DNA from 3 places in the Chitinophaga varians genome. Region 1 is predicted to be linked to each of the others. Evidence: riboswitches for the same ligand, from Rfam matches in the RefSeq annotation. Region 1 holds a riboswitch; each other region holds the start of a gene.
The links. A riboswitch is a leader RNA that binds a small molecule or an ion and turns the genes downstream of it on or off. The one in region 1 is predicted to bind cobalamin.
Positions count from the first base shown of each region.

Region 2: linked by a shared signal. The riboswitch ahead of HGH92_RS03975 (DUF5074 domain-containing protein) and the one ahead of HGH92_RS00290 (DUF5074 domain-containing protein) in region 1 are both predicted to bind cobalamin.
Region 3: linked by a shared signal. The riboswitch ahead of metE (5-methyltetrahydropteroyltriglutamate--homocysteine S-methyltransferase) and the one ahead of HGH92_RS00290 (DUF5074 domain-containing protein) in region 1 are both predicted to bind cobalamin.

Region 1 is NZ_JABAIA010000001.1:70,880-73,084, forward strand. Features, by position in the region: gene HGH92_RS00290 (DUF5074 domain-containing protein) at 1-998, opposite strand, end outside; cobalamin riboswitch at 1,246-1,464, opposite strand; gene HGH92_RS00295 (FG-GAP-like repeat-containing protein) at 1,682-2,205, shown strand, end outside.
Region 2 is NZ_JABAIA010000001.1:978,333-980,537, reverse strand. Features, by position in the region: gene HGH92_RS03975 (DUF5074 domain-containing protein) at 1-1,020, opposite strand, end outside; cobalamin riboswitch at 1,215-1,422, opposite strand; gene HGH92_RS03970 (hypothetical protein) at 1,524-2,205, shown strand, end outside.
Region 3 is NZ_JABAIA010000002.1:1,325,160-1,327,364, reverse strand. Features, by position in the region: gene HGH92_RS19960 (BrxA/BrxB family bacilliredoxin) at 54-479, opposite strand; cobalamin riboswitch at 700-882, shown strand; gene metE (5-methyltetrahydropteroyltriglutamate--homocysteine S-methyltransferase) at 1,047-2,205, shown strand, end outside.

The DNA of each region.
Region 1 (2,205 bases):
GCGTTATAGCGTACGGCAGAACCGTAGAAATATTGACCGGAAGGCACTGTCAGGAAAGGCGCTGACAGCGACGCGGGATTACCCGGAACATAACGGTACAACTGCGTACCACCATATTCGATGTTGCCGCCAATACCGGCAGTGGACTGACGGGCGGCAATAAACACGGATGATCCGTCAGATGTCAGGGAACCGGAGCGCCAGGACAGATAAGCCCAAGGGTTAGTAGTGGCAAAAGGCAGTTTCACACGGGACACCGCCAACGAAGCCGGGTTAATGGCCACCAGTGAATCTTTACCGGCTACCCAGACAGTGCCGTCATTGGTACGGGCAAAGCCTGCGTCGCCGATACCAAATTTTTTCGCGATGCTGTAGTCGGATACGTTCAGTGCCACTACCCCATCGTCTTTGGTCATCACAAACACATAGTTGCCAGCCAGCAGCATATCGCCCGCAGGGCCGCTAATGCCTGCTACTTTGGCGCCCAGCGATGGCCCGGAGAGGCTGATGCGATAAACACCGTCCACCGCGCTCAGCAGCCCTCTGCTGGCATCTACGCCTACGAAGGCATAACCTTCACTTTGAGGCAGATTGGCAATCCTGCCGGTTTCCACCAGGGAATTGGCATCAGTGGCCACCAGCGGGCCTCCCACTTTTGCGACCATATACACCTTGCCATTGTAGATAGTGGCAAACTGCAGTGTGGAGGTAGTTGGGCCCAGGTTTTTACCGGGGTTCTCCGCTTTGTAGATGTCTTTCGCTACTTTGTTGCTGTCATAGCTATAGTACCACAGATCACCATTGTTGACACCGTACTGTCCTTCATGTACCATCAGGAAGCCGTTTTGATATTTGCCGAGGAGGGTTGCACCGGCATGTACCGCATTGGCGTTTTCTTTGGTTATCAGTCCTAACCCGGAATCGGTGTTTTCTTTTTTACAGGCGGCGAACAGGATTAACAGCGAGGCCGCCAGGGCCAAACACTTGATTGATTTCATAGTTTACAAATTGTGGTTATGCTAAATAAAAAATGAGCATCATAGGACATCCGGTCGTTCATAGGAGGCAAGGGTTATCCATTTTGTTTTTCACTCAAAAACAATTTGCTACAATAGCTGCTTTTCACAGCCTGAAAAAACAGTACAGGTTTTCTTTCCCGTACCCGCACGCAGGTGAAACAAAAAAACAAATACGCGAATATAAAGCCGGCAGGCCTACATTCTACAGCCTTTCACCCGAAAGCGACGAATGGTGATCACAGCTGGCAGGTCTTCTGGCTCTCCTGCTTTTCCGGAAACCTTCCCATCCGCAATCGCAGACAGTGGTATGGAGCAAACTCCGGAAAAACATTGCCGGTTATAAGCCGGCAGGCAGGATTACAGCTACGGGGATAGCTCCGGTTTTACACCGGATTCCCTTTTAATGTTCTGCATGAACAGAACAACCAGTTGCCTTACAAACGTACGTTAACTTCCGCTTATATCCAATAAAATAAAGCGCAAAAAATAAAGTGGCTGAAAACCACGCTGGAGCCCCAGCCCGTGGCAGGTTCCCGGATTCCCGTCTTTATCCGCCACTGAATTAGTCAAGCCTTAAAAAACCTACAATATTTTAGGGAATAACTATATTTTGGCAAGCATATCTTAACCGAATTAATTGTTGTTCTTCAAACCCTTATTTTATGAAAAAACTATTTGAAAAAACCTGTCCCGCCATCTGGTTGCTGATGGCCTTCCTCCTCTTTTCCTGCACTAAACCCGAAAAAAAACTATCCCCCCTCGATGCAGGCGAAAAAACAATGGGGGCTTTACTGTTACAGGGTACGCCCATCAACAACCTGTTATTTGAAAGCAAAATCATGCAGGAGAGACAGGGTAACTTTACCGGGTACAATTTTCTTACTGGTGATGTGACGGGCGACGGGCGGGCCGATCTCATCGCTGTTACGCCACAATTTGGCCGTGCTGTCGTATGGGAAAATAAAGGTTATGTTTTCGGTGCTCCTGTAGCCTGGATGGAGAACCAGGGCAATTATAGCGGATATAATTTTATGGTGTCTGATATGTCTGGTGACGGAAAAGCCGATCTGATAGCTGTTGAGCCACAGCTTGGGAAAGCGGTGATCTGGAGAAGCAGTGGCAGTGGTTTTCCATTGATGGCTCCCCTAATGCAGAACCAGGGCAATCTTAGCAGCTATACATTCCT
Region 2 (2,205 bases), 910 kb from region 1:
AACGTGGCGGTATATTTTGGTACCGGCGCCGCTGAAATAAAGCGTGTCCCCCTTAGCCGTGATGCCCGGCGTAGCCCCAAAACCTGCGCTCACGCTGCCTGTGATGATATCATTGGCTTTTATCAGGGAGTAGTCCCTGAAATTGATTTTGGAAATTTTAGCAGGTGATCCGGTGGTGGATACCCAGATATTACCGTCACTGGCTCTTACCACACCGCTTACAGACCCTTTCATATCCAAAGCATAGGTGAGCGTGTCCTTATTCGGTTCCACGACATATACTTTAGAGCCGGCGGCGGCAAATATTTTATTGTTGGAAACGGCCAGGGTCAGCTTGGCGGCAGACCGGGAGCCTTTGATAAAGGTGAGGGCTTTGGTGATCGGATTAAATCTGTATAAGCCATTGTTATCACGGATGATGACATTTTCCTCGTTTAACACTGCCACATGCGTAGGCCAGCTTAATGCGGCCAGTTCATCGTTGTAGGCGGCTACCTTTTTAAGCGTTTCCGCATTGGCCACAACGAGCAGGCCGTCGTTGCTAAAAGCGTCGCCTACCGCGTTCTTTTTACCGTTTTGGGAAATGATGTATATTTTGTTGTTGCTGATGAAGAGGTCTTGTGCCACGTTTCCCAGTTGGGTGCCATTGGCCTTAAAGTAAGCACTGTCCGTTATTACGCCTTTGGGACTGATGAATATCAGTGATCCGTTCTCCGTGGTCATGTTGCCCTCATTTAAAATAAAGGTGCCGTATTTGTATTTTCCATATACGGTAACACTTGTCTGGGAGGAGACCTTTTTATTATTGGTGGAAGCGGTGACAGCGATAATATGTTCACCCATGTCCGTTGATACAAATTTAAAAATGGAGTCGGTAGCGGTGGTGCCCTTGCCGTTGACGGTCCAGTTGAAGGTGCTGCCCTGTGGCGCCTTTGCTTTAAACACCAGGGTGTCTTCCTGTGCTACACCGTTTTGAGAAAGCACATTGATGATGGCTACTTCTCCGGTCCCAACCGGCATAGGCTCAGTAGAATCTTTTTTTGAACAGGATACCAATGCGACGGCGACGAACGCCCCAAATGCGAAAACGCTTTTTTTCATAAAATGCTAGTACTAAATGACTGGTTTGATAGCCTATCAGATGACATGCGAAAACAATAAGACGCCGAAATAATTTCAGTGCAAGTTGCATTCAAAGCCCTATCCTCGAAGCTTTAAAAATTATCTGCATTGGCAGGTCTCCTGGCTTGTTCTCACTTCGGACGGCCTTCCCGTTTTTATTCACTAAAAACAGTGGCGAGTAGATGTCCGGGTGTTGTTGCAGAACTTACAGTAGCGGGTCTGCTCAGGATTTACACCTGATTCCCTATTAATTTTAACATCGTGAAACCTATGTTAAAAACCAATTGCGGCGCGAAAGTACAATAAATTATTGAAAAAGAAAGAGGTGCCGTTTGTGTGAACGACTAAAAAAGAATACTTTAGCCAGCTGAATACCAGTTTCTTCAAAAAAGAAAAGAAAGATGATTAACCCAACCACAAACGTATACAGAAAACAACTGATCGAAGGCTTTTCCATTCCCGCGGTTATCCGTAATGGCAGTTATTTTTTTGTTGATATTGATGTTTATGCAGATGGCAGAGTAGACTGCTGGAACTTTGAAGATCTCGCACATTTTAAGGAAGATGTCAGAAGAGGTTGGGTAGTGTTGAATATCCCGGACAATGAAGCTATCTCTATTCATGGACTGGGCAGCTGGACCATCACCAATGGTTCCTGGTTGTTTGATGCGGAAAGTTTTATTGACTATGTGTTGCAGCTGATCAGGATACTCAACCCAACACTGGAAAATATCTACCAATACAGGCAAAAAGTTGTTAATGGTATTAAGATAGGAGAGAGCGCAAACGGAACTGTTTACAAAGAACAAAAAAGAACGGCCAATGATTTTTTTCCTGAAAAAATAGGCGGGGAAAGCATACACCTGTTTTATAAAGTGAGCGAGGAATACCACCTGGTTAAAGTGATCATTTTCCCCGACCTTACCATTCATCTGTCCCGTCTGGAAAAAACGGTATACACCACCCTGGAAGAATTCGAGGAATTAATAACCAAAGGAATAATTTTGTCGGAAGTTCCGGTACATGCTAAAGTCAACATACATGGCCTTGGAAGCTTTACAGTCCAAAAGGAGCAGTATGCCA
Region 3 (2,205 bases), on a different contig from region 1:
AAAAAAGCCGGGGGACACCCGGCCTTTATTTACGCTGTAATTTATACTGCCATTTATACGGCAAGATATTCCTCCAGAACACTCTTCACATCATTGGCAACATCGTTCACCTCTCTGCTCTCAATTCTGAATTTCGGCAGGAAATAAATCAACTCCTTGTCCTTGAACAGCGCGATAGATGGTGATGAAGGAGGAATGTCCGGTATGTAACTACGGAAACGCGCAGTCGCTTCCATGTCCTGACCGGCAAAGACCGTCACTATACGGTCCGGCTTTTTAATACTGTTGTCTTCCATGATTTTCCTGATAGCAGGGCGGGCTACACCGGCAGCACAACCGCAGATGCTGTTGATGATCACCATTGTTGTTCCATCCTGGGCCATCGCTTTGTCTACATCCGCCGGCGTAAGCATTTCCTTTACGCCCAGGTCGGTCAGCTCATCTTTAAATGGCTTAATTAATAAAGGGGAATAAGGCATGATAATGTATTTGAGGGTTAGAAATGGGTAATCATATCACATTCTATAACACCACAACGTTTCAAAATGTTACCGGCAGATACAGCTTTTTTCTGACAGAGGCAGCTTTAAAAACCATTTAATACATTGAAAACCAGCAACAAAAAGCACCTTACAAAAACCGTTTGGCTTTTATCTGGCGAATTGTATACTTTCGCAGGCACAATCAGTTCTTACTTTATTTCTTATCAGCCGGAGAGGTTTTACTTCACGTAAATTAATAGGGAATTGTGTGTAAATCACAAGCTGTCCCGCAACTGTAAGTAACTTAAAGGTTTTGCCACAATGATGTCCACTGCCGCAAGGTGGGAAGGACGGCAAAATGTTACAAGCCAGGAGACCTGCCTAACCGGATTTGACAATGCTTTCGCGGATTGAAGTAATGTCGGATGATTTTCTCTGTGTACCTATGGGCATCCTGTGCCCTGCAGGGAGATCGTTTATGCTTCTCCGTCATTCCCCTTCCGCGAAACATCGTGAAATTCAGCAAAGAACTTTTAATTGATTTCATCATTTTAAAAGTTTCAGATGCGCACACACAATCTTGGCTACCCGAGGATAGGCAGCCGGCGTGAACTCAAAAAATCCTGCGAAGCTTACTGGGCAGGCAAACAGACACTGTCTGAATTATTAGCCACAGGGCAAGGCATTCGCCAAAAGAACTGGCAGCTTCAACAGGATGCCGGTATTGACCTCGTCCCATGCAACGACTTTTCCTTTTATGACCAGGTGCTGGACATGAGCCTGATGCTGGGCGCTATTCCAACGCGTTACATCCCCCTGATCACCGAGCGGCAATTGTCCGCCACCGACCTGATGTTTGCCATGGCAAGGGGTTATCAGCAGGACGGTTACGACATCACTGCCATGGAGATGACCAAATGGTTTGATACCAACTACCACTACATCGTCCCGGAATTCACGGCAGCACAGCAATTTGCACTCTTCTCTGAAAAAGCCATCGATGAGTTTAAAGAGGCCAGGCAGCAGCAGATCAATGCCAAACCGGTATTGCTTGGTCCTGTTTCATACCTGTTACTGGGCAAGGAAAAAGAACAACACTTCTCCCGTATTGAACTGATAGACCGCTTGCTGCCAGTGTATCTGCAGATCATCGGTAAACTGTATGATGCCGGCGCACGGACCATCCAGCTGGACGAGCCTTGCCTTTCCCTCAATCTGGCAGAAAAAGAAAGACAGGTGTTCAGCAGTGCCTATCACAACATAAAAGCGGCTTTCCCCGACCTGCATATCATATTGGCAAGCTATTTTGAATGTTATGGTGATAATCTTCCTACAGTCCTTCAACTGCCTGTTGACATCCTGCACCTTGATCTGGTGAGATGTCCGAGCCAACTGGGGGATATCCTTGCGTCCCCGTTACTGTCCGATACGATGCAACTGTCACTGGGACTGGTAGACGGAAGGAATATCTGGATCAATGACTACCGTCATTCCCTGTCACAGATATCGCAAGCCAGCAGTAAGCTCGGGGCCGGCAGGATATGGATCGCCCCTTCCTGTTCCCTGCTGCACTCCCCTTGTGACCTCAGCCTGGAGAGCCAGGAAAATACCCTGACGCCAGAAATCAAACAGTGGCTGGCCTTCGCCAAACAGAAAATCGAGGAAGTGGTAACATTACGGCAGTTGGCCTCCGCATCACCGGCAGCAGCCGCAACAGCCGGGC